One region of the Rhizobium sp. SVR5-2C genome, then DNA from elsewhere that is predicted to be linked to it. Evidence: predicted binding sites of a transcription regulator. Region 1 holds the regulator's gene; the other holds the start of a gene.
What was found. Region 1 encodes LexA, which represses DNA repair genes until DNA is damaged. Its sites were predicted from a motif close to TGTTCNNNNTGTGTTCNG; they were not measured.
Positions count from the first base shown of each region.

Region 2: the regulator LexA is predicted to act here: its motif matches at 2,493-2,510, upstream of ACPYOI_RS01235 (ImuA family protein).

Region 1 covers NZ_JBNDHT010000009.1:60,093-64,512, forward strand. The annotation lists gene ACPYOI_RS04545 (ComEC/Rec2 family competence protein) at 1-1,483, shown strand, start outside; gene lexA (transcriptional repressor LexA) at 1,464-2,180, opposite strand; gene ACPYOI_RS04555 (VOC family protein) at 2,387-3,265, shown strand; gene kdsA (3-deoxy-8-phosphooctulonate synthase) at 3,262-4,104, shown strand; gene eno (phosphopyruvate hydratase) at 4,244-4,420, shown strand, end outside.
Region 2 covers NZ_JBNDHT010000002.1:96,750-101,169, reverse strand. The annotation lists gene ACPYOI_RS01245 (error-prone DNA polymerase) at 1-251, opposite strand, end outside; gene ACPYOI_RS01240 (Y-family DNA polymerase) at 248-1,759, opposite strand; gene ACPYOI_RS01235 (ImuA family protein) at 1,680-2,432, opposite strand; partial or broken gene ACPYOI_RS01230 (ATP-dependent DNA ligase) at 2,717-3,345, shown strand; gene ACPYOI_RS01225 (ATP dependent DNA ligase) at 3,394-3,768, shown strand; partial or broken gene ACPYOI_RS01220 (SOS response-associated peptidase family protein) at 3,830-4,420, shown strand, end outside.

The sequences.
Region 1 (4,420 bases):
CGGTCTTGCCCATATCATCGCAATCTCCGGGCTCAACATGGCGCTGTCGGCGGGTATTTTCTTTGTCGGATTCCGTTCGATACTCAGCCTCTTTCCGGGTGTCGCTCAGGCCTATCCGACGAAAAAGATTGCGGCGGCGGGTGCTCTGGCGGCGGTGACGGCCTACTTCTTGATCTCAGGTTTTGCCGTTTCGGCCGAACGCGCCTTCATCATGATGGCAATCATGCTGGTTGCAGTCTTCTTCGACCGGCCCTCCATCAGCCTCCGCAATGTCGCGCTTTCGGCACTCCTCATCATCTCAATCTCGCCCTCCGAAATCATGGGTCCGAGCTTTCAGATGTCCTTTGCCGCCACTCTGGCGCTGGTCGCGGGATATGCGCTTTGGAAGGAGCGGCCGATGCGCGAAAGCCCTTTTTCAAAAATGCGATCGCTTCGGCTGTTGGTTTCCGTTTCCGGTTTTCTCGGCGGAATCCTGCTCACATCCGTCATCGGCGGCTTTTCGACAGCATTGTTCTCGATCGAGCATTTCCACCGGCTGACGGCCTACGGTCTGCCGGCCAACCTCGCGGCCATGCCGATCATTTCCTTCGTCATCATGCCTGCAGGCCTGCTTGCCATGCTGCTGATGCCCTTCGGGCTAGACGTGCTGCCGTGGAAGGTGGTGGGTTTCGGTCTCGATCTCGTAATCGCGGTTGCCAAGACGGTGTCGTCCTGGGGCGGCGACATCGGCGTGGGCAGGCTGCCCGGCTGGTATTTTCCGGCAGCGGTCGCCGGCTTCCTGCTGCTCACGCTGCTGCGCACCCGGCTTAGGCATATGGGAACAGCGATCATCGCCGGTTCAACGCTTGCCGTTGCGCTCATGCCCGGTAGAGCCGCGCCAGATGTCGTGATTGCCGAAGATGGAAGTCTTGTTGCAATCGTCAGGCAATCCGCTCTCGCCTCCAACCGCGAACGCCCGCCGGATTTCATTTTCGACCAGTGGAAACGAGCGCTGGTTATCGATGACCACCGGCCGCCAAAATTGCTTGATACCGCCTCGGCCCCGCCTTCGGCAAAAGACGGGGAGAGATTGAGGCTTTCTCCGACGCAACAGGAAGAAGCAAGAGATGCGATGCGGAACGCCGCTTCGGCAGGCCATTTCACCTGCGTCAAAAAAGCCTGGTGCACGGCAGAGCTCGAGAACGGCTCCATCCTCGCAGTGATCGAAAATGCGGCCTATTTCGGCCCGGCTTGCGACACAGCGGATATCGTCGTGACGCCGGTCAAGCTGCGGTCCGGCACCTGCCGATCCGGAGCAATGCTGTTTACCGGCGAAACCCTGAGGAAAACCGGCGCCGTCGAGTTACGCTTTGGAAACGGCGCCGCAGACGTCACAACCGCTTTCGAAACACTCGACCGCCCCTGGAGCCGGCACCGCGCCTATGATTGGCGCAGTGGCACATTTGCCGGGGATGCGTTGCCGGTTAGTGATAGCGGCGAATGAGGCCGACGAGCTTGCCTTGAACCTTGACGCGGTCCGGCCCGAAGATACGTGTCTCATATGCCGGGTTTGCGGCTTCAAGCGCGATCGAGGCTCCCTTGCGGCGGAACCGCTTGAGGGTCGCTTCCTCGTCATCGACCAGTGCGACAACGATGTCGCCGGGGTTTGCGGTATTTGAATTGCGGATAATGACCGTATCGCCGTCGAAGATGCCGGCGTCGATCATCGAATCGCCCTTGACCTCAAGTGCGTAGTGCTCGCCCGACCCCAGCATATCGGCGGGGACGGTGATGTCGTGGGTATTGTTCTGGATTGCCGAGATCGGCACGCCGGCCGCGATGCGGCCCATGACGGGAACGGAAACAGCACTGTTGTTGTCTTCGTTCGCCGGCTTCGGCGGGGCTGCTACCGGCTGCGGTTTGCCGAGGCTACCCTCGATGACGCTTGGCGAAAAGCCGCGGCGCGGCTGAATGCTCGGGCTGTAGGCCTCCGGAAGCTTGATCACCTCAAGTGCGCGAGCCCGGTTCGGTAGGCGACGAATGAAACCACGCTCCTCAAGCGCCGTAATCAGGCGGTGGATGCCGGATTTGGAGGCGAGATCCAGCGCATCCTTCATTTCGTCGAAGGATGGCGGGACGCCGGATTCTTTCATCCGCTCATGAATAAAGAGGAGAAGCTCCTGTTGTTTGCGCGTCAGCATCGAAGTTTAACCCCAGATTCGTGAAACAAAGCCAGAACAGACACTATATGTTCCATATGTGTTCCGCAAGTACCTAAATTTCGGTAAAACTTTTTCTGAAGTGCATTCATTTTGGGACTTTTTGTTTGCCGGGTCACCGCTTGCAGCTTGCATCGGGGGAACAGGCCGCGCAAATCTGGAGCACTGGAAAAATGGAGACGCGCCCGATGCCTCATCCACTGGATCACCTTGTCCTACCGGTCACGGACATCGACCTGGCGCGCGAGCGGCTGGGAAGGCTGGGATTTACCATTGCGCCAGAGGGCGGCCACCCGTTCGGAACGGAGAACGCTTGCATCTTCTTTGCCGACAAGACCTATCTCGAGCCGCTTGGTATCGAGAATGCGAAGAAATGTGAAACATCCGTGCGCGGGGGCAATGTTTTTGTGGCGCGCGACCAGGCTTTTCGCTTCCGGTGCGGCAATGACGGGTTTTCTGCGGTCGCTTTTAGCACAGAGGATGCGGACGCCGATCATTCTGCCTTCATGAATGCCAGGCAGAGCGGCGGCGACATGCTGGAGTTTTCGCGTCCGATCGAAATGCCGGATGGCTCGCAATCGACCGGCGCCTTCAAGCTCGCTTTTGCGGCCGATCTCAGGGCGCCGGATTTCTTTCTCTTTGCCTGCCAGCGCATCAATGCCTTTCCCGCCAACCATGACGCGCTGGAAAAACACGAAAATGGCGTAGCCGGTATTCGGGAGGTCGTGCTAAGCGCGCCGGAGCCAGAAGCGTTTGGCTCTTTCGTCCAACTGGCGGCGTCCGGGGCAAAGGTAGAGAGCACCAGTTTCGGCCTCGCAGTCACAACTCCCAACGTCAAAATCAGTCTGCTGTCTCAGGAGGGGATGGAAGCCTATTTCGATGTCGCACAGCCGTTGGCCGACAAGGGGCTCCGCGGCAGCGCCATCGTTTTCCGCACCCGAGATATTACCGTGACAGAGGCCCTTCTGGCTGCTAACGGGATGACCTATACACGCATCAGCAACAGAGTTCTGGTGAAGCCTGCGCCCGGCCAGGGTGCAATCTTCGCCTTTGAGGAGACCCCATGAGCAATACCAACTCCGAAGTCGCAGTCGGCGAAGGCGCCGGGCGCGTTGTGTTTTCCAACAGCGGCCGGCTGTCGCTGATTGCCGGTCCCTGCCAGATGGAAAGCCGCGAGCACGCCTTCATGGTCGCCGGCGTTTTGAGCGAACTCTGCAAGAAGCTCGGCATCGGCCTCGTTTACAAGTCGTCCTTCGACAAGGCGAACCGCACGTCGCTTTCCGCCCAGCGCGGCATCGGGCTTGAAACGTCGCTGGAAGTCTTCGCCGATCTGAAAAAGGAGTTCGGTTTTCCGGTGTTGACCGATGTCCATACGGAAGAGCAATGCGCGGAAGTCGCTACGGTGGTCGATATCCTGCAGATCCCTGCCTTCCTCAGCCGTCAGACGGACCTTCTGGTAGCCGCCGCCAAGACTGGCCGGGCAATCAACGTCAAGAAGGGCCAGTTCCTGGCGCCGTGGGATATGAAGAACGTCCTCGGCAAGCTGAATGCGACCGGCAATCCGAACATCCTGCTTTGCGAGCGCGGTGCCTCCTTCGGCTACAACACGCTGGTTTCCGACATGCGCTCACTGCCGATCATGGCGGCGATGGGCGCGCCGGTGATTTTCGACGCTACCCATTCGGTGCAGCAGCCGGGCGGGCAGGGTGGTTCGTCAGGCGGGCAGCGCGAATTCGTGGAAACGCTGGCGCGCGCCGCTGTCGCCGTCGGTGTTGCCGGCGTCTTCATCGAGACACATGAGAATCCCGACAACGCCCCGTCCGACGGCCCGAACATGGTCCATCTGAAGGACATGCCGCGGCTTCTCGAAAAGCTGCTGGCGTTCGACGCAATCGCGAAGAACTGACGTTCAAAAGTCTGACATGATCGTGTAATAGGCCACGTACGATCGCTGCAGCGGAGGACGCTCAAAGCGCCATTGTAATTTGCGCGTCTTCGATTAAGACGATTTCAAACGATTTAACCGCCACCGAGCAGGAGAAACCATGACTGCAATTACCGACATTATTGCCCGCGAGATTCTTGACAGCCGTGGCAATCCGACCGTTGAAGTCGATGTCTATCTCGAAGACGGCAGCATGGGCCGGGCGGCGGTGCCGTCGGGCGCTTCGACCGGCGCCCACGAAGCCGTTGAAGTTCGCGACGGCGGCAAGCGCTATCTC
Region 2 (4,420 bases), on a different contig from region 1:
ACAGCACGATCCATCGGATAGACCAACACGGACATGCCATCGGCCAGATCGAGCCGGCAACCGACGACGAGGCGCAAACCGGTGGCGCGCGACGCTTCGAGCGCCCGCACAATCCGGGCCAGCGAATTCCGGTCGACGACGCCGAGGGCTTCGATGCCGAGAGCCTTGGCGGTCTCGAACAGTTCCTGCGCCGAGCTTGCACCGCGCAGGAAGGAAAAATGGGTGGTGACCTGCAGCTCGGCGTAGCTCATGCGAAGATCCCGTGCATGAACCAGCGATGGCTTCCGGTTTCAGGATCGATGCCGTCACCCGAGCGGAAGACCCAGAGGCGTTCGCCAGCCTCGTCTTCGATGACGAAGTAGTCGCGTACGGCTTCCATCTCGGCATCGCGCTGCCACCATTCGCCGAAAATCCGCTCAGGGCCGTCGGCCCGTTTGATCTTCCGGCGCTTGCCACGCCAGGTGATGGAGACCGGCGGCCGGTCCGGCAGCAAGGCGATCGCCTCGATCAGCTCCGGGGGCGCCAACAGCCGGACCGGCCGGCGCCAATGGCCGACCCAGGTGACCTCGACCGGATCGGCCGCGGCGCTGATCCGCTGGACCGAACGCTCGGGCACATCGGAGGCAACGGGCGCCACCCGATAAACTCGTTGGCCACGGTTGCCGTAGATATCGATCAGTGGCGTGACGTCGGTAACCTCATCCTCCACCAGCGACGAGGATTTCTGGCGTTCCTCCAGCGGCTCGACTATCACGGCGACCAATGTGAGCTTCTCGATCCCGAATCCAGGCTCGATCTTCTCCGTCCGGTCGCGAAACAGCTTGGTCAGCCAGGCCACATCGCGCACCGGCTTCACCGTCCCGGCGCGGATCGCCTGTCGGGTGCCGTCGACCTTCTCGACGATCAGGTCAGCGCGTCGAACACCAAGGCCGCGCCTTTGCAACTCCTCGATCAGTTGCACGACGAGTCGCCCGACATATTTGTTGATCGTCTCGGCAGCACCGATCGGTTCGGCAAAGGCGCGGCTGACTTCAACGAGATCGGCACTGCGGATTGGATCAATCGGTTCCGACAGACGGCCGAACATCTGGTCGAGCCGCCGGCCGATCTCCGGCCCGAAGCGCAGCGTCAGCGGCGCGCGTGGCGTATTGGCCAATTCGCCGATCGTCTGGAAGCCGAGCGTGCGAAGGTCGCTCACAACTTTCCCCGGAAGGCGCAGCAACGATATCGGCAGCTTTTCGACGGCGCGTACGGTTTCACCGATCGGGACGATGACCGTCTCACGGCTGATGGCACGGGCACAGGCGTGCGCGGCTCCCCAGGTGTCGGCGACCGCGACACGGGGCGTGAGCTTCCTGGCCAGGAACTGATTGGCGATCTTCGTCACCATCGCCAGTTCGCCACCCTGCAGGTGGTCGGCGCCCTCAGTATCCATGACGATGCCATCGACCCCGTCAACCGCGACAACAGGGGAATAGAGCGTCAGTGCCCAGAGCGTGATCCGCTCGAGGGCTGCGGCATCCGCCGCAGGATCCGCATCCATGAGCATCAGGCCACTGAACAGCGCCTGCGCTTTCGCCGCCGGCATGCCGACATGGACGCCGGCTTTCCTGGCGGCCGCGTCGGCGGCCGACACCCAGCGTTTCGAGCCGCTTTTGGCGATCACGGCGATCGCCTGTTCAGGCGGAATGGAGGGATCGGCGCGACGAATGCGATCCGTCGGCAAATCCGGTAGATAGATCGAGACGACCCTTGTCATCGCACGCCCTCACGAGAAACTCAGCACATTCACCCGCTTTCACGCGCATCAGTTCCAGCAACCATTGGGGCCTCCCGACACCAGGCACTGGCAGTTCTTCCGACGGCATGACGCTGACCCGCCATCGCGTGGTCGACGCCGTCGGCTGCCCGAAATCATTCGCCTCCGTCTGCCGTCGCCAGCGTCGCACCGCGAGCGCCATCGTGCCTGTCCGCTCGGCCGCCAGCTGCAGCCGCCGCGAGCCGACCATGGGCAGGCGAACGAGTTCGCCCACCACCGCGCCGAGCCCACCGAAGGAGAGCCCCTCTTCCATATTGGCGAGCACGTCCTCCTCCCTGTCGGACTCGACGAAGATCACCCGGTCAGGATGGAGACCGACCTCAGCGAGGGCGGGAAAAAACAGGTCCGGTCGTGTCAGGCACCAGACCACAGGACCCTTGGTGCGGGCCGCAATTCCCGCTGCGCAAAGCGCTGCCGCCGCGCCATCCACAGTGCCCGCTCCGCCACCTGCAAATTCATGCAGTGCGCCGTAAGCAAGGCCACTGCCAGGCAGGACCGCATCGATTTCCGGCACGCCGAAGGAAAGGCAGCCGGCCTTCCGGGCTGACACACCCTCCAGCGACGCGATGCGCTCGCGCAAGTCGGAAATCACCCGTTCACGGGCAGCAGTCATCGTTCACGGCTCCCTTCGAGGTCGTGTTGGCGGCCGACATCATGTCGATCAAAATGCGAATGTTCTGTATCTGTTCCCGAACAGCGGAAGAGTCAAGCGGAGGCGAGGATGGGAATATTATCCTGAACTCTAGGAATCAAGAGAATGCCCAGGAGAATCAGACCAATAGCATCGCTGGAATTATTTTCGGAGCTACAGCGAACGCATCGCCCTCCGGTGTGGATTGCGGGGACAGATTTGATATCGTCGCAGTGTCTTTAAGATTTTTCTGCTGAACTGTCGGTATGACGAAGCCTCCGAAATCAAAACCGCTCCTTCGTGACAGCGAGGCCCCAATCCGTTCGCGGCCGCGCAAGAAGCGCAATCCAGCCCAACCGCAGCTGCTTTTCCATCCCATGCCGGAGCGCGTCGAGCCCGCGCTGGCGCAACTAAAGGCTAAGCCTCCCGCCGGAGATGAATGGAGCTGGGAGGTGAAATGGGATGGTTATCGGCTGGCTGTTCATATCGAGCCGCAACGGATCCGGATCCTCACCCGCGGCGGTCATGACTGGACGCATCGGTTTCCGGCGATCGAGCAGGCCGCCCGCGCGCTCGGGCCGGCGACGATGATCATCGATGGCGAAGCCGTGGTGCTCGCGAAGAGGGGCGGCCGGATTTCGGGCTGCTGCAACAATCGCTGGGCGCATCCGACAAAAAACCTGGAAACCGTGCCTCGGACGCCATCCTCTACGCTTTCGATCTCATCTATCTGGATGGCCACGATCTGCGCGGTGTCGAATACCGTTCCCGCCGGCACCTCCTCGAAGACGCTCTGGACGGCAAGGACGGTGCCATCCGTTTATCAGAGACACTCGACGCCGAACCCGCCATCCTACTGGAGCATGTCTGCGGCCTCGGCCTGGAAGGGATCGTCGGCAAGCATTGTGATCAGCCCTATCGCTCCGGCCGGACCGGAGATTGGGTGAAAATCAAATGCGTGCAGAGCGAGGCTTTCTTCATCGTCGGTTATGAGATGTCATCGGCGTCCCCTGTCGGCTTCGGCTCGTTGGTGCTTGCCGCCTATCGCGATGCCGATCTCGTCCACGTCGGAAACGTCGGCACCGGCTTCAAGGAAGCCGAGGCCATTAGGTTGCGGAAGATGCTGGACAAGCTGCGCTGGAAGCGAAAACAACCGCCCCTGCCCTATTCCGGAAGTGCCGATATTGTTTGGGTCGAGCCAACCCTGATTGCCGAGATCGAGTTTCGCGCCTGGACGACGGACGGTAAGCTTCGCCATCCATCCTACAAGGGCTTGCGAGAACGCCAGGACAATGCCGACGTCTTTCGGCTCGACTAGCGAAATCAGCGCCATGCGCTAGATTGGCGTCCATTTCGGCTTGGCGGAGTAGCTATCTGGCATGTGTAACCTTTATCGCATGGAAGACAAGGACTGGGTCGCGAAATGGGCGCAGGACGCCGAAAGCTTGATCAACCTGATGCCAGCCTATCAGATGAACCCTGACCAGAGGGCCGATTGTCCGCAACACCGCTGACGGGAAGAAGCAATTGGTTCACGCCCGCTGGGGACTGCCCTCTCCGCGCTTCGCGCTCGAGAAGGCAGCCAAAGCCAAGGCGGAAAAGCTGGAGGCCAAGGGCAAGCCATTCGATCTCGAAGAGCTGATCCGCATGGAGGCTGACCGCGGTACGACCAATGTGCGCAAACTCAATTTTCCGAATTGGAAACGATGGTTCGGTGTCGAAAACAGATGCCTCGTCCCGGTCACCAGCTTCGCCGAGCCGAATCCGGCCAGCCAGGAAGAAGGCGGCAAGGTGCCGAATGCCTGGTTTGCACACGATGAGGCAAAGTCGCTGATGTTCTTTGCCGGCATCCATGTGCCGCAATGGCAGAGTGTGCGAAAGGTCAAGGATGGCCTGACCACCGACGACCTCTATGGGTTTTTGACCACGGATCCCAACAATCTCGTGAAGCCGATCCATGAGAAGGCCAT